DNA from 3 places in the Caballeronia sp. GAWG2-1 genome. Region 1 is predicted to be linked to each of the others. Evidence: predicted binding sites of a transcription regulator. Region 1 holds the regulator's gene; each other region holds the start of a gene.
The links. The regulator HrcA, encoded in region 1, represses chaperone genes, less so after heat shock. The targets are predictions, from matches to a motif close to TTAGCACTCNNNNNNNNNGAGTGCTAA.
Positions count from the first base shown of each region.

Region 2: the regulator HrcA is predicted to act here: its motif matches at 2,591-2,617, upstream of rpoH (RNA polymerase sigma factor RpoH).
Region 3: the regulator HrcA is predicted to act here: its motif matches at 3,091-3,117, upstream of NCR98_RS10765 (co-chaperone GroES).

Region 1 covers NZ_JALQDD010000003.1:112,885-120,512, forward strand. The annotation lists gene glnE (bifunctional [glutamate--ammonia ligase]-adenylyl-L-tyrosine phosphorylase/[glutamate--ammonia-ligase] adenylyltransferase) at 1-786, shown strand, start outside; gene recN (DNA repair protein RecN) at 834-2,486, opposite strand; gene NCR98_RS02100 (NAD kinase) at 2,516-3,409, opposite strand; gene hrcA (heat-inducible transcriptional repressor HrcA) at 3,599-4,615, shown strand; gene hemH (ferrochelatase) at 4,744-5,811, shown strand; gene NCR98_RS02115 (RNA-binding S4 domain-containing protein) at 5,826-6,233, shown strand; gene grpE (nucleotide exchange factor GrpE) at 6,810-7,400, shown strand; gene NCR98_RS02125 (thioredoxin family protein) at 7,418-7,628, shown strand, end outside.
Region 2 covers NZ_JALQDD010000002.1:196,512-204,139, reverse strand. The annotation lists gene leuA (2-isopropylmalate synthase) at 1-1,308, shown strand, start outside; gene NCR98_RS01360 (nuclear transport factor 2 family protein) at 1,332-1,715, opposite strand; gene NCR98_RS01355 (acyloxyacyl hydrolase) at 1,761-2,327, opposite strand; gene rpoH (RNA polymerase sigma factor RpoH) at 2,681-3,616, shown strand; gene nagE (N-acetylglucosamine-specific PTS transporter subunit IIBC) at 3,801-5,585, opposite strand; gene ptsP (phosphoenolpyruvate--protein phosphotransferase) at 5,643-7,628, opposite strand, start outside.
Region 3 covers NZ_JALQDD010000015.1:167,746-175,373, reverse strand. The annotation lists gene NCR98_RS10780 (D-(-)-3-hydroxybutyrate oligomer hydrolase) at 1-1,315, shown strand, start outside; gene NCR98_RS10775 (DUF2242 domain-containing protein) at 1,594-2,325, opposite strand; gene NCR98_RS10770 (DUF4148 domain-containing protein) at 2,510-2,827, opposite strand; gene NCR98_RS10765 (co-chaperone GroES) at 3,196-3,486, shown strand; gene groL (chaperonin GroEL) at 3,580-5,220, shown strand; gene NCR98_RS10755 (hypothetical protein) at 5,340-5,723, opposite strand; gene NCR98_RS10750 (DUF72 domain-containing protein) at 5,797-6,573, opposite strand; gene NCR98_RS10745 (hydroxymethylpyrimidine/phosphomethylpyrimidine kinase) at 6,611-7,486, opposite strand.

The DNA of each region.
Region 1 (7,628 bases):
GCGTATGGAAAGCTCGGCGGCAAGGAACTGGGTTATGCGTCCGATCTCGATCTGATCTTTCTCTACGACGATCCCGACGATTCGAACGACAGCGCCGCCGACATTTACGCGATGTTCGCGCGCCGTCTCATCACGTGGCTCACGGCGGCGACCGGCGCGGGCACGCTGTTCGATGTGGACTTGCGTCTACGGCCGAACGGCGAATCGGGTTTGCTGGTGACGAGTCTGGAGTCGTTTCGCCGCTATCAGATTCGTGAAGGCGATGCCGCGAATACCGCGTGGGTCTGGGAGCATCAGGCGCTTTCGCGCGCTCGCTACAGCGCCGCCGACGCCGAGATCGGCGCGCAATTCGAAGCCATTCGCGCGGACGTGCTGGTGATGGAGCGCGATGCGGCATTGCTTGCCCGCGAGATCGTCGCGATGCGCGAGCGTGTGGCGGCGGGGCATCCCAATCGCAGCGAATTGTTCGATCTGAAGCACGATCGCGGCGGGATGGTGGATATCGAGTTCATCGTGCAGTACTGGGTGTTGCTGCACTCGCGCGAGCATCGCGAGTTCGTGCGCAATGCGGGCAATATCACCTTGCTCAAGATCGCGGCGCAGAGCGGGTTGATCAGCGCGGACGAAGCGGAAACGATTGGCGCGGTGTACCGGCACTACCGCAAGCTGCAGCACACGCTGCGGCTCGATGGAATGGAGAAGGCGCGCGTCGCGCCGGATGCGGTAAAGGGCGAAAGGGAAGCGGTGACGGCGTTGTGGAGACGCGTGTTTTCGATTGCCGAGTAAGGTGGAAGGCGGCGCAGCGTTTTTGCGCCGCCTCGTTCGCCCGCGCCTCAAGCCGCGAGCATCTCCTTTGCATGCTTGCGTGTCGTCGCCGTGATTTCGATTCCTCCAAGCATCCGCGCCACTTCTTCGATGCGTTTCGACTTGTCAAGCGGCGTCACCGTGCTGACCGTGCCGCCGGCATCGTCGGAAGTTTTCGCCACCTGGAAATGCTGATCGCCGCGCGCCGCGACTTGCGGCAAGTGCGTGACGCACAGCACTTGCCGGTCGCGTCCGAGTTGATGCAAGAGCCGTCCGACCACTTCCGCCACGCCGCCGCCAATGCCCGTATCCACTTCGTCGAAGATCAGCGTGGGCGTCGGGCTCGCGGTGCTCGCGATCACGGCGAGCGCGAGGCTGATGCGCGCGAGTTCGCCGCCCGATGCGACCTTCGCGAGCGGCCGTAACGCGACGCCAGCGTGGCCCGCTACGCGAAACTCGATCTGTTCCAGCCCGTTTGCGCCGCCTTCCGCGAGCGGCACGAGCGCGACTTCGAAGCTGCCGCCCGCCATCGACAATTCCTGCATGCCTTCGGTGACTGCCTTCGACAAAGTCTTGGCCGCTTTCGCGCGCGCCTTCGACAGCGCTTTTGCATCCGCGAGATAAGCGTCCTTCGCTTTCTCGGCGACGGCGTTGAGCGCGTCGAGGTCCGCGGCGGCATCGAGTTCCGCTAGCTGGCTGCGGCGCGCTTCATGTTCCTCGGGCAGCGCTTCGGGCTGAAGGCGGAACTTGCGCGCCGTCGAGTGAAGCTGATCCATGCGACGCTCGACCTGCGCGAGCCGGTCAGGATCGAGTTCGAGGCGCTGCGCGTAGTGCGAAAGTGAGTACGACGCTTCCTGCAACTGAATCTCGGCGGGTTCGAGCGAGGCGAGCACGTCGCTCAACGCGGGATCGATATCGGCCAGATCGCGCAGCTTCGTGATGATGGCTGCGAGTTGGGAAATCATGGCTTCGTCGGATTCGGACAATGCGGACAGCGCGCTTTGCACGCCGTCGATGAGACTTGCCGAGTGCGAGAGCCGATGATGCTCCGCGCTCACTTCCTCCCATTCGCCCGGCTGCGGCGCGAGCTTATCGAACTCGCTCAACTGCCATGCGAGACGCTCGCGTTCCAGTTGCAGTTCGCGGTCGCGGCTTTGCGCGGCTTCTACGGCCTGCTGGGCCTCGCGATACGCACGCCACGCGCGATTCACGGTGCTCGCTGTGTCGACGAGACCGGCGTGCGTGTCGAACAGTTCGCGTTGCGCGTCGGGGCGCATCAGCAATTGATGCGCGTGCTGGCCGTGGATGTCGACGAGCATTTCGCCCACTTCGCGCAGTTGCGTGAGCGTGGCCGGCGTGCCGTTGATGAACGCGCGCGAGCGGCCGCCGGAATCGATCACGCGGCGCAGCATGACGGTGTCGCTGTCTTGCGAGAGCGCGTGCTCGTCCAGCCAGCGCGCCACTTGCGCGTGCGTGGTGAATTCAGCGGTGATGTCGGCGCGCGCTTCGCTCGTGCGCACGACGCTCGCGTCGGCGCGGGCGCCGAGCGTGAGCGCAAGGGCGTCGATCAAGATGGATTTGCCTGCGCCGGTTTCACCCGAAAAAACCGTGAAGCCGGAGTCGAACTCGATATCCAGCGCGGCAACGATGACGAAGTCCCGAATGGAGAGATGACGGAGCATGGACGCTTGGAAAGGGCGTGGTGAGCGCTTCAGAGGGCGGAGTCTTGCGAGGGATGCTCGTTCCAGTGCAGCTTTTTGCGCAGCGTGGCGTACGTGCTGTAGCCGACCGGATGCAGCACCGGCACCGTGTGCCGTGAGCGCCGCACTTCGATGGCGTCGTTCAGCTCGACGGCCGTGAACGACTGCATGTCGAAGTTCACGTTGACATCGCGCCCGCCGATGAACTGAATGGTCACCTTGGAGTCGTCGGGCAGCACGATCGGACGGTTCGAGAGCGAATGCGGCGCGATCGGCACGAGCACGAAGCCCTGCAACTGCGGATGAAGAATCGGCCCCGCCGACGAAAGCGCGTAGGCGGTCGAGCCGGTGGGCGTCGCGACGATCAGACCATCCGAGCGCTGGTTGTACATGAAGTGGCCATCCACCGACACGCGCAGTTCCGCCATGCCTGAAAAGCCGCTGCGATTGACCACGACATCGTTGAAGGCGAGCGCGTGATAGATGGGCTTGTCGTTGCGCACGATACGCGCTTCGAGCAGGCTGCGTTCCTCGCGCTCGAACTGTCCGGCGAGCATCTGCGGCACGATCTCGCGCATCTCGGTGAGCGGGATGTCCGTGATGAAGCCGAGCCGCCCGTGATTCACGCCGATGAGCGGCGTCTTGTACGGCGCAAGTTGGCGGCCCACGCCGAGCATGGTGCCGTCGCCGCCCAGCACGACCGCCACGTCCGCGCGCGCGCCGATTTCGGCGACCGAGAGCGCCGGGTAATCGGTCACGCCGACATCCTTCGCGGTGCCGGCCTCGAACACGACCTCGAAACCCTGCTTCGAGATCAGCTCCGCGAGCAGGCGCAGCGGCGTCTCGATGCCGGGCGTATTGGTGCGCCCGATGAGCGCGACAGTCTTGAATTGGCCAATTTCCATGCCGGCATTACACCATAGGTGGAAGGCGAAAAGAACCGTGCGCGAAGGGTGGCTGCGACGCCACCCGATCACGCCGGGGCACGCCCGTTGTTTATCGCTAGAATGGAGCGGACATTGAATCGCTCGACAAGCGATTCATCGCGGCGGGTACGTTCGCCGCGCCACGACACGTTAGGCTAAAATTTCCCCATGCTAGACCCACGTGCACAAACCCTCCTCAAAACGCTGATCGAGCGCTACATCGCCGAAGGTCAGCCGGTCGGTTCGCGCACGTTATCACGGCATTCCGGCCTGGAGCTGAGTCCCGCGACCATTCGCAACGTGATGTCGGACCTGGAAGACCTCGGTCTCGTCGTCAGCCCGCACACGTCGGCGGGACGCATTCCCACGCCGCGCGGCTATCGGCTCTTCGTCGACACCATGCTCACCGTGGAAGCGCCGCAAGACGAAGCCATGACCACCGCCGTCAAGACGCGCCTGCAAGGCGAGGAGCCGCAGAAGATCGTCGCGGCGGCGGCGAGCGTGCTGTCGAGTCTCTCGTCGTTCGCGGGCGTGATCCTCACGCCGCGCCGCAGTCACATGTTCAAGCAGATCGAATTCATGCGGCTGTCGGACAAGCGCATTCTGCTTATCATCGTGACGCCCGAAGGCGACGTGCAGAACCGCATGATGGCGACGCAGCGCGACTATTCGCCGTCGCAGCTCACGGAAGCCTCCAACTACATCAACGCGCATTTCGCGGGCCTGTCCTTCGACGAAGTGCGTCTGCGGCTGCGTCAGGAAATCGACGAATTGCGCGGCGACATGACCGCGCTCATGCAGGCGGCCGTGGTCGCGAGCACCGCCGAAACCGATCCGGGCGAGACCGTGCTGATTTCCGGCGAGCGCAATCTGCTCGAAGTGGCGGACCTTTCGTCCGACATGGCGCGGCTGCGCAAGCTGTTCGATTTGTTCGACCAAAAGACGAGCCTCCTGCAATTGCTGGATGTTTCGAGTCACGCGCAGGGCGTGCAGATTTTCATCGGCGGGGAATCTAATCTGGTGCCGATCGAGGAAATGAGCGTCGTGACCGCGCCGTATGAAGTCAACGGCAAGATCGTCGGCACGCTCGGCGTGATCGGACCCACGCGCATGGCCTACAACCGCGTGATTCCCATCGTCGATATCACCGCACGCCTGTTGTCCATGTCGCTCAGTTCTCAATAGCTTTTCCTTCAGCCCATCATGCCGGCCCGCGCGCCGCGCCGCCACTAGGCCGTTCGGCCAATGATGCGGCGTGAAACGCGCCGCTATAATGGGTTTCACCTTTCGACCACTTCCGGCCGCCTTGCCCTATGCGTTTCGATCTCGAGTTGCCTTCGCAGCCTAGCGCTTCGCATCGTGTCGCGGTGCTGCTGATCAATCTCGGCACGCCGGACGCGCCCACGCCGCGTGCCGTGCGCAAGTATCTGGCGCAGTTCCTCTCCGATCCGCGCGTGGTCGAGATTCCCTCCTTGCTCTGGCAGATCATTCTGCGGTTGATCATCCTGCCGTTTCGCGGGCGCGCGTCGGCAAAGAAATATGCGCAGGTCTGGATGGCGGAAGGCTCGCCCTTGCGTGTCTATACGGAGAAGCAGGTCGAGGGCTTGCGGCGCCTCTTTGCGGCAAACGACTATCACGTGCTCGTCGACTACGCGATGCGCTACGGCACGCCGGGCATCGGCGTCATGCTCAATCAGCTCAAGCTCGAAGGCGCCGAGCGCATTCTCCTGGTGCCGATGTATCCGCAGTACTCGTCTTCGACCACCGCGACCGCTTTCGACGACGCCTTTACCGCGCTCAAGCGCGTGCGCAATCAGCCCGAGATTCGCACCATTCGTCATTACGCGGATCATCCGGCGTATATCTCCGCGCTTGCAGAGCAGGTGCGCGATTACTGGCGTCATCACGGCGTGCCGGATTTTGCCGCCGGCGACAAGCTCGTGCTGAGTTTTCACGGCGTCCCCAAGCGAACCATGGATCTCGGCGATCCGTATCACGACCAGTGTCAGTTGACGGGCTCGCTGCTCGCCTCCGCGTTGGGGCTCACGCCGGTGGAATGCCGCGTCACGTTCCAGTCGCGCTTCGGCCGCGCGGAATGGCTGCAGCCATACACCGCGCCGACGCTCGCGGAACTCGGCGCGGCGGGTGTTGCGCGCGTGGACGTTTTTTGTCCGGGCTTCACGGCGGATTGTCTTGAGACGATCGAGGAAATCGGCATCGAGGTGCGCGACGAATTTCTGCACGCAGGCGGCAAGCAGTTTCACCGCATTCCTTGCCTGAATGCATCGCCGGCGTGGATCAAGGCGCTGGGAGAAATCGCGGCGCAGAATCTGCAAGGCTGGCCGGTGCAGGCCGTGCAGCCATTGACGGTTGCCGCCTGAACGAACGGTTATTCATGAACTACACGATTTCGACGGAACCGGGCGCGCGTCTGCGCATCGACAAATGGCTTTGGGCAGCGCGCTTCTTCAAGACGCGTTCGCTCGCGAGCGACGCGGTGGAAAAAGGCCGCGTGAAGATCGGCGGGGCGAACGTGAAGCCGTCGAAGGACGTGCGCGTCGGCGATCTCGTCGAGATCGATATCGAGCGGATCGTCTGGCAAGTGGAAGTAAAGGGCGTGTGCGACGTGCGCGGACCGGCAAGCGTGGCCCAGACGCTTTACGCGGAAACGGAAGAGGGCCGAGTGAAGCGGTTAGCCGAAGCCGAGCGGCGCAAGACGTTTCGCGAGCCGGCTGCCGGAATTCAGGGCAGGCCGACGAAGCGCGACCGGCGCATTATCGACAAACTGGCAGGTTCGGATTGAAGTAGTTTTCGATGGTCGCATGAACGCCGCCGTACTCGGTGTTACGGGCGGTGACAGCGCCGGACATACATATGGTGGTCGTTCCCGCAACCAGTACCAGAGCGACCACCGCGATAGCAAAGGTCAGTTTCATGGTACCCCCGGTGAGCGGGATAACCGGTTGCGAAAACCGGAAGGAAACGGGCAAGGGCTTGAGCGGTTACTGCATTCGTAGGATTAGGGTTAACGTGTTCCTGCGACGCATGTTCGAAGTGTAGGCGAACAACGCAATCGCCTCAATCTGATTTTTGCGTACTGCGACGAAACGCCCATTACGAAGTGTTTCCCGCAGTCAAATGTGGCGAATTTGCACTTAACGCGTCACGCAGCCGACATGCGTGGCCCGCCGTTGTCCGATGTTTGAAGCGCACGCGAAAAAAGCTAAATTTCGTCCGAAAAATCGCTTCTGGAGCCTTGAAAATCCCTCGGATGCCCCAAATTCCGCCGCTAGTGCGAAAAAGCCTGGCCTGGTTCTCGGCGGTAAGAGGACTCCCGGCCGATCGCATCCATTTCACTCACAGCAATACATTCAGCGACATGGAAAACACGCAAGAGAATCCAGCGAGCCAGAACCCCACGCCCGCAGACGAAACCGCGCGCCAGGCCGCCGACCCGACCCAAGCCGGCGCAACCGGAGCGCCGACGGGCGCCGATGCGCCGCAAGTCGCGCCGGACGCGAACGAAGCCGCGCTGGCCGAAGCGCAGGCGAAGATCGCCGCGCTCCAGGAAGAGTTCCTGCGCGCCAAGGCGGAAACGGAAAACGTGCGTCGCCGCGGTCAGGACGATGTGCAGAAGGCGCACAAGTTCGCCATCGAAAGCTTTGCCGAACATCTGCTGCCGGTACTCGACAGTCTCGAAGCCGCGCTTGCCGATCAATCGTCCGATCTCGTCAAGGTGCGGGAAGGCGTCGAACTCACGCTGCGTCAACTGACCGCCGCGCTGGAAAAGGGGCGCGTCACCGCGCTGAATCCGGTGGGCGAGAAGTTTGACCCGCATCGTCACCAGGCTATTTCCATGGTGCCGGCCGAGCAGGAAGCGAATACCGTCGTGTCCGTGCTGCAAAAGGGCTACGTGATTTCGGATCGCGTGCTGCGTCCGGCTCTCGTCACCGTCGCCGCACCGAAGTAACGCGCCGCGAGAACGCCATGGCCGCCTCGGAGAATCGCGTTCCCGTCGATGCCACCGCGTTTTCGGTCTTCGCCATGCAGGAGCTGGACGCCCCCGGTTTCGACGCCGGGCTGGCTTCGGCGGGCGATGATCTGGCCGTCGTGTTCTTCTGGGGCGTCGACTGCTTCAACTGCGAAATCGCCAAAAAAGCGATGCTCGCGAAGCCCGATGAAATTCGCGCGCTCGGAC
Region 2 (7,628 bases), on a different contig from region 1:
GCGGAAGGCGCGAGCAAGGTGATCGTGCACTTGTACAACGCGATCGCGCCGTCGTTCCGGCGCATCGTGTTCAATCAGTCGCAGGAAGAAGTGAAGGCGCTGGCGGTGGAAGGCACGCGCATCATCAAGGAATGCGCCGATGCACGGCCGCAGACGCGCTGGACCTACCAGTACTCGCCCGAGACCTTCAGCATGACGGAGTTGCCGTTCGCGCGTGAAGTCTGCGACGCCGTCGCGCAAATGTGGCGTCCGACGCCCGATCACAAGATGATCGTCAATTTGCCGGCCACGGTGGAAGCCGCGACGCCGAACGTATTCGCCGATCAGGTCGAATGGATGGACCGCAATCTCGGTTATCGCGACAGCATCGTGCTTTCGGTGCATCCGCATAACGATCGCGGGACGGCGGTCGCGGCCGCGGAGCTCGCGGTGCTCGCGGGCGCGGAACGCGTCGAAGGTTGTCTTTTCGGCAACGGCGAGCGCACGGGCAACGTCGATCTCGTCACGCTTGCGCTCAATCTCTACACGCAGGGCGTCGATCCGGGCCTCGATTTCTCCGATATCGACTCGGTGCGTCGCGTCGTCGAGCGCTGCAATCAGTTGCCGGTGCATCCGCGTCATCCGTATGCGGGCGATCTCGTTTTTACGGCGTTTTCGGGCTCGCATCAGGACGCCATCCGCAAGGGTTTTGCGCAGCGTCAGCCGGGCACGGTCTGGGAAGTGCCGTATTTGCCGATCGATCCCGCCGATCTCGGCCGCAGCTACGACGCCGTGATCCGCGTGAACAGCCAGTCCGGCAAGGGTGGCGCGACTTATCTGCTCGAACGCGGGCTCGGCTTCACGCCGCCGCGCCGCGTGCAGATCGAGTTCAGCCACGCCGTGCAAAGACTCGCGGACACCTCAGGCGAGGAAGTCACCGGTGACGCAATCTGCACACTCTTCAAGCAGGAATATTTCGACGCGGGCGGCGTGGTCGCGCGCGTCGATGCGGCGACGCTCTCCGTGTTCGGGCGCAACGTCGCGTTGCCGCCGGCATCAGGCGCGACGAGCGGCGATGTCTACGCGCAAGCCGTGGCGGCGTGTTTCGATGTATCGGCAAACGTGAGCTGGTTCGAAACGGCGGTAACGGCGAGCGGCGACACGGCCGTCTTCGTCGGCTGCCGCGTCGGCGACGAGCCGTTGCGCTTCGGCGTCGCGGTGCACGCGAATCCGGCGTTGGCTGTCGTGGATGCGGTCGTCAGTGCGGTGAATCGGTCGAAACCCTTGGGCCGTCAGGCAGAGCGGCAAGACGAAGCGGTCGAGGCTTGAGGCCTCGACGTCGCGCGCGGCGGCTACTCCAGCGCCACGCGCGTCGCCTGCAAGGCTAGCAGCAGCCATTGTCCGTCGGTCTGAACGTGAACCGCGGTGTAGGCAATGGGAAACAGCAGCGCGCCGTTTTTCGATTCCATCTCGATCAGCGCCCGTCCCGAGACGAGGCACGTGTCCTTGCCGGCGACGATCACGTCCTGCGACTGGATCTCGATCTGCCGATAGCGGCGTCGACCAGCGGTGATCGCGTCGATGAACTGGCGCTTCGTCTCGCGCTTGCCGTTCGTGTGAACGTAGCTGACGTTCTCGGCTAGAAGCGCATCCAGAGCCGGGCCGTCGCTGTCGACCATCGCCCGGAAGCGGTCGCGCTCGAGGCCTCGAATAGCCTCCATGGATTTTGCCGGCATCTGTCGGTTCCCCTTGTGTCGAGAAACCGATGCGCCGGCGCCCCGTCAGAAGTTGTATTGCAGATATAGCTGGCTGAAATTTATACCAGGATTCGGCTCTTTGATACTGGCGTTCGACAGATGCTGAAACCGGAAGCCCGCCTGATAGTTCTGCTTCTCGCCGAAGATCGCACCGACGCCGACCATATCCGCGAACTGGAACGCGGACGACACCGTGAAATCCGTCGTGATTCGCGTATGCGACAGAAGCCGCACGCCGACGCCCGCTTCAATGAACGGCCGGATATATCCCGAACTCTTCACGAAGCGCAGAACCGGCGTCACACCGAATTCCCAGATGTTCGGGTGCACGGCGTTGCTTTCCTGCGAGTGCCAGTAGGCAACGTGACCTTCGCCGAGCAAGGTGAAGTGGAAGCCGCCGATTTCCCACCAGGTCAGATTCGGGTCCCATACGAAGCCGAGATCCGCCTTTTTGATGTCGCGATCGGCCACGCCGCCCGCGATTTGCAAACCGAAGCGGTCGGCATGCGCTGCCGCCGACGTGACTCCTAGCAACAGGGCAATTGCGCCATGGGACAACAGATGACGCCAAGGGCCTTTATTTTTCTGCATGGACACCCCATCTGTGGGATTGACGAGTCGAGCCGCCAAGCGGGCTTCGCGCATTGTAGATTCATCGTCTCATAATTGCACGAATGATTGCCATTAGCCTTTTTGCTTGAATATCCTGTCTTCCTTACGTCAAAGTAAGGTAACTAATTCTATCGTACGTGACGAATCGGTAATAATGGTACGATTCGAATACAGTGCTCGGCTATGAATCCACAAAGTTGATAGCTTTGTGGGAACTCTCACATTCGTTTCCCCTCTAACACTTAGCACTCGTTGAAGCGGAGTGCTAATATCATGTCTGACTTGCCGCGCCTTTGCGGCAACAGGCATTTGTTGATAAGGAGCTTATGAGCGTGTCCAATGCGATGACCCTTCCGAATGTTCTTAGCTCGGCACCTGCCAAGGCAACTTCGGCAGGCGCGCTGACGTACGCACAATCGTCCATGTTGACCGGCCAGATCGGCAACATCGATTCATACATACAAGCGGTGAACCGCATTCCAATGCTTTCGCAAGCAGAGGAGCGTCAGTACGCCACCGAATTCCGCGAACAGGGCAACCTGAATGCGGCGCGGCAACTGGTGCTTTCGCACCTGCGCCTCGTCGTGTCCATCGCCCGGAATTACCTGGGTTATGGTTTGCCGCACGCGGACCTGATCCAGGAAGGCAATATCGGTCTGATGAAGGCCGTCAAGCGCTTCGATCCCGAACAAAACGTACGCCTCGTGTCGTACGCCATGCACTGGATCAAGGCGGAAATTCACGAGTACATCCTGCGCAACTGGCGCATGGTGAAGGTCGCGACGACCAAGGCGCAACGCAAGCTGTTCTTCAACCTGCGCAGCCACAAGACCGGCACTTCGGCGTTCACACCGGAGGAAATCGAAGGTCTGGCAAGCCAGTTGAACGTGAAGCGCGAGGAAGTCGCCGAGATGGAAACGCGTCTGTCGGGCGGAGATATCGCGCTCGAAGGCCAGGTCGAAGATGGCGAGGAAGCCTATGCGCCGATCGCCTATCTGGCTGACTCGCATAGCGAGCCGACGAATGTCATCGCCGCGCGTCAGTTCGACAAGTTGCAAAGCGACGGTCTGGCTTCCGCGCTTGAATCGCTGGATGCGCGTAGCCGCCGTATCGTCGAAGCGCGCTGGCTCGAAGTGCAGGACGACGGCTCGGGCGGCATGACGCTTCACGAACTGGCGGACGAATTCGGCGTATCGGCTGAGCGTATCCGTCAGATCGAAGCGAGCGCGATGAAGAAGATGCGTTCCGCGCTGGCCGAGTACGCGTGATATCGCGGTAGTTCGATGACCGTAGTTCGGTGCTGAAGTAAGTTCGAAGCCCGCTGTTCCGAAAGGACAGCGGGTTTTTGTTTTTGGGCGGAGGTGTGCCGTAACGGCAGCAGTGACTTAAACGTCGCCCACTATAAAAACGGCGCCCGAAAGCGCCGTTCATCAAACCAGACCGAATCTCGCATTAAGCCGGCAACGGCGATGCCCCGCCGCCACTTCCCGGCACGCGCGTCGCGAGTTGTGCCGCGTAACGCTGCGCGGCCGCGCCCACGACGATGTGGAACGTATCCGCCGACACCCACGCGACATCCAGCGTCGACAGGCGCTGACGATCCACCGCCGAAGGATCGCGCACGACCACGCGCAGTCGCGTTTGCGCGACGGCATCGAGCGTGACGACATTGGTCGCGCCGCCGAACACCGCCAGCCAGCGCAGCGGATCGGGATCGAGCGGGCCGGCAGTCTGATCGAAGGCGCCAACGTTCGCGGAAGCCACCGAAGCAGCGGCCGGAGCGGACGAAGCCGGCGTCGCTCCGCGCGTCGACGAATGTTCGAGTTCACCGCGAATTTCATCGGCGATGATGTCCGCTTCCGGTCCGATGATCACCTGCACGTTCGTCGCGCCCCGCTTGAGCACGCCACGCGCGCCGATGCTCTTCAACTGCGTTTCCGACACCTTCTCCGTATCCGCCACCGACAAACGCAGACGCGTCGTGCAGGCATCGACGAGCGTCAGGTTCGACGCGCCGCCCAGCGCCGCAATGTACTTCGCGGCGCGCGTGTTCGCTGCACCCGGCAGCGGCGTGCCGTAGCCGCCTGCAACCGGCGTGGCGGACGTTTCGGCATCGGTCGTGGCCGGCTCGCGGCCCGGCGTCGCCATGTTGAACTTGCGGATGAAGAAGCGGAACAGGCCGTAATAGATCACGCCGTAGACGAGCCCGAGCGGAATTGCCATCCAGCCGCGTTGCGACAGACCGTAGTTCAGCACGTAGTCGATCGCACCCGCCGAAAACGTGAAGCCCAGATGAATGCCGAGCGCCGAGCAGATCGCGAGCGACACGCCGGTAAGTACCGCATGGATCGCGTACAGCACCGGAGCCAGGAACATGAAGCTGTATTCGATCGGCTCGGTCACGCCCGTCAGGAACGCGGTGAGCGCCATCGAAAACAGCAGGCCGCCGACGACCGCGCGGCGCTCTTTCGGCGCTTCGTGGAACATCGCCAGACACGCGGCCGGAAGGCCGAACATCATGATCGGGAAGAAGCCCGTCATGAAGCCGCCCGCGGTTTTATCGCCGGCAAAGAAGCGGTGCAGATCGCCATGAACGACCGCGCCACCATCCGGCGGCGTAAACGAGCCGAACACGAACCACGCGAGCGAGTTGATGATGTGATGCAGACCCGTCACCAGCAGAATGCGGTTCAGCACGCCGAAGACGAAAGTGCCGAGCGCGCCCGCCGTCGTGAGCCACGTTCCGGCCAGGTCGATAGCCGCCTGCACCGGCTGCCAGATGTAGCCGAATATGATGCCGAGCGCGAGACACGCGACCCCCGTGACGATGGGCACGAAACGCTTGCCGCCGAAGAACGCCAGATATTCCGGCAGCTTGATGTCCTTGTAGCGGTTATACAGATAGCCCGCGACCACGCCCGCGACGATCCCCGACAACACGCCCATGTTGAGCTTGTCGTTGATGTCCTTCATCACGGCGATCTCGATGAGATAGCCGATGGCACCGGCAAGACCCGCCGTGCCGTTGTTGTCCTTCGCGAAACCGACCGCCACGCCGATGGCGAACAGAAGCGGCAGGTTCGTGAAGATGGCGTCGCCCGCGTCGGCGATCATCTTGATGTTGAAGACATCGGGCTGGCCTAGACGCAATAGCAGGCCGGCTACCGGTAGTACGGCAATCGGCAGCATCAGGGCTCGGCCCAGGCGCTGCATCTTTGCAAACGGGTTAGCGTCCATCGGGGTTCTCCAAAAGATATAGGTCTTGTCTTTGCTGCTTGGGGATTACTGCGTTCGTCAGTCTTGCGGCCAGATTTCAAGGCTGGCCGCTCTTACTGCCTGCGCGGATTCGAGCGCGAGCACGTCTTCCGCGCGCTGCCGGCAAAGCTGGTAATCGAGATTACGCACGCGCGCCTTGATGCCCGGCACCGCCACCGGATCGACCGACAATTCCGTCACGCCGAGGCCGATCAGCAACGGCACCGCGAGCGGATCGCCACCGAGCGCACCGCACACGCCGACCCACTTGCCGTGCTTTTGCGCGCCTTGCACGGCCGTCTTGATGAGCCGCAGCACGGCCGGATGCAGGCCGTCGGACTGCGCGGCGAGATCGGGCTGGCAACGGTCCATCGCGAGCGTGTACTGCGTGAGGTCGTTGGTGCCGATGGACAGAAAATCCGCGTATTTCGCGAGCTGATCGGCAAGCAGCGCCGCTGACGGCACTTCGATCATCACGCCCACTTCGATCGGTTCCGTGCGGCCCGCTTCGCGCGCCAGTTCGTCGATCCGTACCCGCAGGCGTTGCAGTTCGCCGGAGTCGGTGACCATCGGCAGAAGAATGCGCACCGCGCCGAGCGGCTTCACGGCGAGCAGACCACGCAGTTGATCGTCGAGCAGATCGGGCCGCACTTGTGCGAGGCGAATGCCGCGCAGACCGAGCGCCGGATTTTCCTCGGGCGGCAGCGTCAGATAATCGACTTCTTTATCCGCGCCGACATCCAACGTGCGAATGATCGCGGTGCGGCCCTGCAGCGCATCCACGATTCCCTGATAGCTCGACGCATGTTCGCCGGGCGTGGGCGCCGACTGACGATGAATGAACAGCAATTCGGTACGCAGGAGGCCGACCGCGTCGGCGCCATTTTCGACAGCGGCTTGCGCATCTTCGAGCGTGGCGATGTTCGCGGCGATTTCGACGGCGTGGCCGTCGCGGGTCGTCGCGGCCTGTCCCGACATCTTGCGATTCGCCTCGCGCACGTTCAAAAGACGATCGCGTTCGTTGCGCGCGCGTTCGACATCGAGTTCGGTCGGCGCATGTTCGATACGTCCCGCCGACGCGTCCACGACCACTTGCGTGCCTTCGGGAATCGCGTGCAGTGCATCGCCGATGGCGACGAGCGCCGGAATGCCCACCTGTCGCGCGATGATCGCCGCATGCGAGGTGGCGCCGCCGCGCGACATCACGAGCGCGGTCACGCGCGTGCGGTCGAGCGAAGACAAATCGGAAGGCGTGAATTCGACAGCCGCGAGCACGGCTTCAGCGGGCATTTCGCGCGCGGCGGTGTTCGTGTGGCCGAGCGCGCGCAGCACGCGTTTCTCGATATCGCGCAGATCGGCGGCGCGTTCGGCGAGCAGTTCGTCCTTCACGTTGTTCAAGAGCGCGATTTGCGCGCGGATCGCCTCGCGCCACGCGAAGCCCGCGCTCTTGCCGAGGCTGATGAGATCGCGCGCGGCATCGACGAGCGTCGGGTCTTCCAGCAACACGCGATGCACCGCGAAGATTCCCGCCTCGCCGACCGCGCCGCGTTGCGATGCGGTGCGTACGGTTTCGTCGAGTTCGGCATCGACTTGCGAGATGGCGCGGTCGAGTGCACGGCTTTCCGCCGCCGACGATTGCGTGGCCGCTTCGGGCGGCACGATTTCCTTGTCGTCCCAGCGCACCAGTGCGCCGACCGCGATGCCCGGCGCCGCGCACACGCCCGCAAGCGTGTTTGGCGCGAGCGGTTGCGCGACCGCGCTCGCAGCGACGACCGGCGCGGGCGATTTCGCGCGTGCCGGTGACTCTTCGACTTCGCCCTGACCCGCGCGCAGCAACTCCGCCGCGACGGCTTCGACGGCTTCCTTCGCCTGCGCGCCAATACCCAGCAGCTCGACGGTCGCGCCTTCGCCCGCGCCGAGACCCAGCAACCCTACGACGCTTTCCACCGGCGCCTTGCGGCCTTGATAACGGATCTCGACCTTTGCATCGAAACCGCGTGCGGCTTCGCGCGCGCGCGCCGCCGG
Region 3 (7,628 bases), on a different contig from region 1:
AAAGGACTGGGGCAAGAATACGTTGCAGGCGATTCAGTTCGCGTACTGGGCGCTCAACGATACCTATGGCGTGGTCAACGGCTCGACGCACTCCGCGCGCTACTCGAAGGGCAGCATTACGACGATCGCGGCATCGGTGAGCAATGGCGGCGGCGCGGCGCTTGCAGCCGCCGAACAAGACACCGATGGCTGGATAAGCGCGGTCGTCGTCGGCGAACCGCAGATCAACATGAATCTGCCGGCGCAGGTTGCGGTGCGCGAAGGCGGCCAGGCCGTCGGTTCGTTCGGGCGTCCGCTTGCCGATTACATGACCTACGCGAACCTGCTTCAGCCGTGCGCGGCGCTAGCGACGGCGGCGGTCGGCGCGCCGTATCTGACGGCACTGCCGCTCGCGACCACCGTGGCGATTCGCACCGCACGCTGCACGACGCTCGCGGCGAGCGGCGCGATTGCCGGCGGCGATACGCTCTCGCAAGCCAACGACGCGCTCGCGAAGCTGCATCAGGCGGGCTACGAAGCCGACTCCGACGCGCTACATGCGCCGATGTGGGACTCGCAGGCCGTGCCGGCCGTCGCCGTGACTTACGCCGATGCCTACATGCTGGCGAGCGTCGCCGACAACCTGTGCAACTTCAGCTTCGGCACGACCAACGCGCTGACCGGCGCGGCGGGCGTGAACCCGCTCGTTTCGCCGATGCCCACGGTCTTCGGCAACGGCAATGGCGTGCCGCCGACCAACGGCATCAACCTCGTCTATAACGCGGGGACATCGGGCGCGGCGGATCATCGGCTTGCGACGCCCGATGCGAGCTTCGCGGGCGCGGCCTGCCTGCGCGCGCTTTGGGCGAACGGCAATCCGACGATGACGGCGAGCGTGAACGCGATTCGCGTCAACGCGAATCTGCGTGGCAAGCCGGCGATCATCGTGCAGGGAAGGTCGGATGCGCTCGTGCCGATCAACCATGCCTCGCGGCCGTATCTCGGCGCGAACAAGGTGGTGGAAGGCAACAATAGCCAGCTCTCACTGTACGAAATCACGAACGGTCAGCACTTCGATGCGTTCCTGAGCGTGGCTGGCTTCGATACGCGCTTCGTGCCCGTGCACTACTACAACCTTCAGGCGCTCAATTTGATGTGGGCTCACCTGAAGAACAACGCGCCGTTGCCGCCGTCGCAAGTCGTGCATACGGTGGCGCGCGGCGGCACGCCGGGCGCGGCGCCTCAATTGACGGTGGCGAATCTCCCGGCGATCGCGGCGAGCCCCGGCGCGAATGCGATTTCGGTGAATGGCGGCGTGGTGAATGTGCCGAATTGAGGGGTGATGGGAGTGGCGTGCGGATTGGCGTCGCCGTCGGCGGCAGGCGGAGCTTCAGCTTTAGGCGGCGCGTGATGAGCGCGCCGCCTCGATGCGTCCGGGTGGGCTAGCTGCGCGATGAGCGAGGCGTCACAGGCCACGCGGGTACATTTTGCGAACGGCGACGGGTGCTGAATGAGGTTTGCGGTGAGCTGATCACGCAGCTGCAGCCGCCGTTGCCCGCGTGCTTGACGCTTGCATCGACGAAGCGTATTCCGGAACGACGCGCGCGCTCGATCTCACTGAACCGGCGCCGATGCCGCGACGCCCTCGGACGCGGCGTGTTTCGCGTCGGATGACTGGATGGCCGTCGCCGCCGCGGCGGGCGCCTGTACGACGATAGGCGTTGGCGTGAGATCCGGTGAACTCACGATCAGCGACGGTGCGAGCGGCTTGCTCTTGACCTCATCCGATGCGATGGGCGAACTGCGCGGCACCGTGCTCAGATAGTGCCCCATCAGCCCGAAGAATCGGTCATAGAACTTGCCGGCGGGCACGGTTTCGCTGGAAATCTTGACCATTGCATCGCTGTTCGAACGGATCGGCAGCGAAAGCGAGCCCAAGACGCTCAAGCCCACGCTTGCGGAGGTATCGCTCTTCTTGAGTGCATAGCCGTCCTGCACCGCGTTCACATAAGCGATGCTCGTATTGGTCGTGTTTTCGCCGGGCGTGCAGACCACATGGAATGAGACGACCACGTGCGTTTCGGTGGACGGCTGGAAGTTCTTGGTGGCGTCGACGGTATCGGCTTGCGCCATCGTCGTGAGAAAGCCTTGCGAAAGCAGCGCGCGGCGGGCCGCCTCGCAGGTTTCGTTCACGGTGGCGTCGAAGTTGCGCGCGAACGGGCTTGCACCGGAGTCAAAGAGTTCTTGCTGATAGCTCGGCGTGGTCGCCGCGCGTCCGCCACAGGCGGCAAGGGCGAGAATTCCGAGGGAGAGAAAGGCAACGCGCAGCGACGACGACATAGGCATGAGAGGCAACGAAGACGAAATTTGTGATGCAACAAACACAAATTGTAGTGCCCTCCGACTGCACGAGAAAAAAACGTAGTCCAAAAACATCGTCGAATCCATGGATTACAGAAACTTTTCCTTCGGGATGCGCAAAAAGCAAAAGCCCGGCGTGCGTGCCGGGCTTCGTTACGCGAATTGACGATTACGGGCGATTGAAGTCGACCGGATTCGGGTCGATAGCCGCGCGGCGGGCAGCACCCGAAGCGGCAGCGCCTTCGCCGACACCGCCAAACGACGATGCAGCCGTGCCTTGTTGCGCGTTCAGGCGTGCTTGCGCGGCCTGAATGTTGGCGGGGTATTGGGTTTGATCGCTGGCCGGGTTGTAGCCTGCGCGTTCCAGTTGAACCAGTTGAGCCTTCACTTCAGCACGCGTCACCGGCGCGTTTTCTTGCGCTTGGGCGAAAGCGGGGACTGCAAGGACGGCAGCAACGGCGATTGCGGGGATGATCGACTTGAACACGATGAACCTCCTATGTACTGATCTCGGGAACGTTGCGGGTGGAGAGTTTGTCTCTTCACTGCTTCGTCGTTGAAATGCAGTCTAGGCCTCGCCGACCCTAGTAGAAACCCTAATTAAGCGAAATCAGAATTGATGGATTGACATTAATCCAGCCAATCGACCTTACGAAATCCATTAATTTCCCCGTGTCCAGACAAAAGTACGCGAAATAGGGAATGCCCGTCTGTCCGCGTCCTTGAAATTGTCAAACTCGGTCCATATAATTAGCACTCACTGCACGAGAGTGCTAACAAATTGCCGCTCGGGCAGCTTCGCCTACCGGGCGGGTTTCCCCCGCGTTTTCAGTCTCAATCAAGAGAGGAGTGTGTATGAATCTTCGTCCTTTGCACGATCGCGTCATCGTTAAACGTCTGGATCAGGAAACCAAGACTGCCTCGGGCCTCATCATCCCCGAAGCTGCAGCCGAAAAGCCGGATCAAGGCGAAATCCTGGCCGTCGGCCCGGGTAAGCGCGATGACAAGGGTGTGCAGAACGCCCTCGACGTGAAGGTGGGCGACCGCGTGTTGTTCGGCAAGTACGCCGGCCAGACCGTCAAGGTCGACGGGCAAGAACTGCTCGTGATGCGCGAAGAAGACATCATGGCCGTTCTGGTCAAGTAAGCACCTTCCTGCACTTCGGCTTCGCCGCAGAGCCGCTCCATTGGAGCCTGCCGCCCGAAGCCTCCAAACTGAATCGACTCAAGGAGTTTGAATATGGCAGCTAAAGAAGTCACTTTTGGCGATACCGCACGCGCCAAGATGGTCGAAGGCGTGAACATTCTGGCCAACGCGGTCAAGGTCACGCTGGGTCCGAAGGGCCGCAATGTCGTGCTCGAGCGCAGCTTCGGCGGCCCGACGGTCACCAAGGACGGTGTCTCGGTCGCGAAGGAAATCGAACTGAAGGACAAGCTCCAGAACATGGGCGCGCAAATGGTCAAGGAAGTCGCTTCCCGGACCAGCGACAACGCCGGTGACGGCACCACGACCGCTACGGTTCTGGCGCAATCCATCGTTCGCGAAGGCATGAAGTACGTTGCATCGGGCATGAACCCGATGGACCTGAAGCGCGGTATCGACAAGGCAGTGGCTGCAGCTATCGAAGAACTGCGCAAGATCAGCAAGCCCTGCACGACGAACAAGGAAATCGCTCAAGTCGGCGCGATTTCGGCGAACAGCGACACGTCCATCGGCGACCGTATCGCTGAAGCAATGGACAAGGTCGGTAAGGAAGGCGTGATCACGGTTGAAGACGGCAAGTCGCTGGAAGACGAGCTGGACGTCGTGGAAGGCATGCAGTTCGACCGCGGCTACCTGTCGCCGTACTTCATCAACAACCCGGACAAGCAAGTCGCCCTGCTCGAAAACCCGTTCGTGCTGCTGCACGACAAGAAGGTTTCGAACATCCGCGATCTGCTGCCGGTACTGGAACAAGTCGCGAAGGCTGGCCGTCCGCTGCTGATCATCGCTGAAGACGTCGAAGGCGAAGCGCTGGCTACGCTGGTCGTGAACAACATCCGCGGCATTCTGAAGACCGTTGCCGTCAAGGCTCCGGGCTTTGGCGACCGTCGCAAGGCCATGCTGGAAGACATCGCTATCCTGACCGGTGGTCAAGTGATCGCGGAAGAAACCGGCCTGACGCTCGAAAAGGCTACGCTGGCTGAACTGGGTCAAGCAAAGCGCATCGAAGTGGGCAAGGAAAACACGACGATCATCGACGGCGCTGGCGAAGCAGCAAGCATCGAAGCGCGCGTGAAGCAAGTGCGCACGCAGATCGAGGAAGCAACGTCGGATTACGACCGTGAAAAGCTGCAAGAGCGCGTGGCCAAGCTGGCTGGCGGCGTGGCAGTGATCAAGGTCGGCGCTGCGACCGAAGTCGAAATGAAGGAAAAGAAGGCACGTGTCGAAGACGCACTGCACGCAACTCGTGCGGCTGTGGAAGAAGGCATCGTGGCCGGCGGTGGCGTCGCGCTGATCCGCGCTCGCAAGGCTGTCGAAGGCGTGAAGGGCCTGAACTCGGACCAGGACGCGGGCATCCGCATCGTTCTGCGTGCGATGGAAGAGCCGCTGCGCCAGATCGTCACGAACGGCGGCGAAGAAGCTTCCGTCGTGGTGGCGGCTGTTGCTGCGGGCACGGGCAACTACGGCTACAACGCGGCAACGGGCGAGTACGGTGACCTGGTGGAAGCCGGTGTCGTCGACCCGACCAAGGTGACGCGCACGGCATTGCAAAACGCGGCATCGGTGGCAGGCCTGCTGCTGACGACCGACGCAGCCGTCGCGGAACTGCCGAAGGAAGACTCGGCCATGCCTGGTGGCATGCCCGGCGGCATGGGCGGCATGGGCATGGACATGTAATTCGGCTTCGACCGGTTACTTGCTTCATCCTCAGGGCGTGGGTTTCGAAGGAAGCTCACGCCGCAAAGAAAAACCCGCAGCAATGCGGGTTTTTTTTCGTCCGTGGCAAACGCGGACCGTTACTTGTTCATCTGATCGCGCAAGTTTTGCGCGGCGGCCTTGTAGTCGTAGGTCGGATAAAACTCCGTCGTATAGCCGCCCCACGCGGTGGTTTCGATCGCGCGATTCACTTCGCGCAGGCGATCGGCCGGCACGCGCAAGGTCACGACCTGACCGACGCCCATCATCACGTACCACGACACCACTTCGATTCCCGGCGGCGGAAACGTCTTGAAGAAGCCTTGCTCCTTCAACTGCTCGTTGATCTTCGGAAGCGGTTTGCTTTGATCGTGCTTGAGGAAGATGGTCAGCAGGAAGGTGCCGTCGCCAGCCGGTGTGGCGGGCGGCGCCGTGCTTTGCTGCGCGTTTGCAGGCAGGGCGATGTAAATCAGCGAGGCGAACATCGTGGCTTGAAAAAGGCGTGCAATTCGTCTTGCTGATCGATGCATCGGGAATGCTCCTCGTGAACGAATCGGTCTAACGATGGTGGGTGCGCAGGCGCTCGATCATATGCAGCGCGTTGGGTTGCGCATTGCCTTCGGCGGTGTTGTCGAAGATGCACCAGACCTCGGGCGTTTTCTTCGCGCGCGTGTGCAGCGTGCGCGCGAGGTCGTCGAGATAGGTGTAGTTATAGGAAGACTTGTAGAGCTCGGGCGAGCCATGCAGCCGCACATACACGAGCGAAGTGTCCGCGCGATGCTTGATCTCGCACTCGTCGGGGATCGGGTCCGCATCGACATAAGCCATGTGATGCGCCTTCAGGAGCGCGGCCGTGTGGGTGGTGAACCAGGACGGATGCCGCGCCTCGATTGCAATCGGCAACTTCGTGCGCTCGCGCAACGCCTTGATGAAGGCTTCGGCCGTGGCCTGATCGAAGGGCAGACTGGGCGGCAGTTGCACGAGCCAGCAACCGAGCTTGTCGCCGAGTTGCCCCGCGCTTTGCAAGAATTCGTCGAGGAGCGCCTCGGTGCCGACGAGCCGCGCGTCGTGCGTAATGGACTTGGGCAATTTCACCGAGAAGCGAAACGACTCGGGCACGCTCTGCGCCCAGTTCGCGTAAGTCGATTCGCGATGCGGTTTGTAGAAGCTCGAATTGATCTCGACGCAAGTCAGCACGTGTGCATAGCGTTCGAGATGCGTGCCTTCATGCGGAAAGCTCGACGACACGGCGCTCGACAAACCCCAACCCGCGCAGCCGATACGGATCGCGCCTTGCGGGCCGGGCTTGTGCAGATGGGGCAGTCGGTACGGCATGCGTTCTCCCGGCGACTCGATTGGTCAGTGTTTTGGGCTAATGGCGTACTTCCCCAGGCAGTCCCGCCGACTCGTCGGGGAGGGACGACGTCTCGCCTTCTTCGTCTGCATCGTTAGAGCGCGCCCAGAAAAACCGGTCCGGCAAATAGGCGCCCATGCCCGGACGGAACGCGGCTCGCGCCGCCTGGAACACATACTCTTGAGCCTCGCGTGCGGCCTCGGCGGGTTCCTGTCCGTTGGCAAGCAAGGCCGCGACCGCGGCGCCAAGCGTATCCGTCAGCCCCATGATGCGATGCACACCGCGATCCCACGTATCTTGCCGCACCTGGCCTTCCTCGCTATACAGCGTGTTCACGTGCCGATGCGTGCCGGTTTCCATTGCGAGCACATATTCGCAACCCTGCGCCAGGATATGCGAGATCGCGGCATCCAGCGTTGGCGCTTCGGCGTCACTGTCGGGTTGCGCGAGCTGCAACAACGTGGCGTGATCGGCGATCAACATAGTCGTTTGCGGCACGAGCAGGTCGGCAAGCGACTCACGCAGCTCGTCGGCGGACAAAACATGTTCATCGTCTAGTGTGAAGTCCGGCGCGAGGATCAGCGGTACGTCGTCGTAGTCGGACACCACTTCGGCGATAGCGGAAACCACCTCCGCGCGCGTTGCCGCGCCGATCTTGAACGCGGCGATCGGCATGTCCTCCAGCAACATGCGCGCCTGCGTGGCGACGACGTCGGGATCGATGCCGGTGACTTCGTCGCAGCTCGCGGAGTCGCGCACCGCGTAGCCCGTCAGCACCGTCACGCCGTGGCAGCCCATGCTTGCGAGCGTCAGCACGTCGGCTTGAAGCCCCGAACCGCCTGTGGGGTCCGTCAGGCCGAAGGTGAGAACGATCGGTGGGGAGTCGCCGGTCATGGCAAAAGCGGACATTGTTTTCTTGATTGCACGAATGGAACGGAAGGGCCGCGAACGCCCGCGCCTCGAAGTGCACTGGCGGCGGCCAGCTCGGTCATGATTCGACCGTGGTTCGACTATGGTTCAATGTTTCGATTATGCG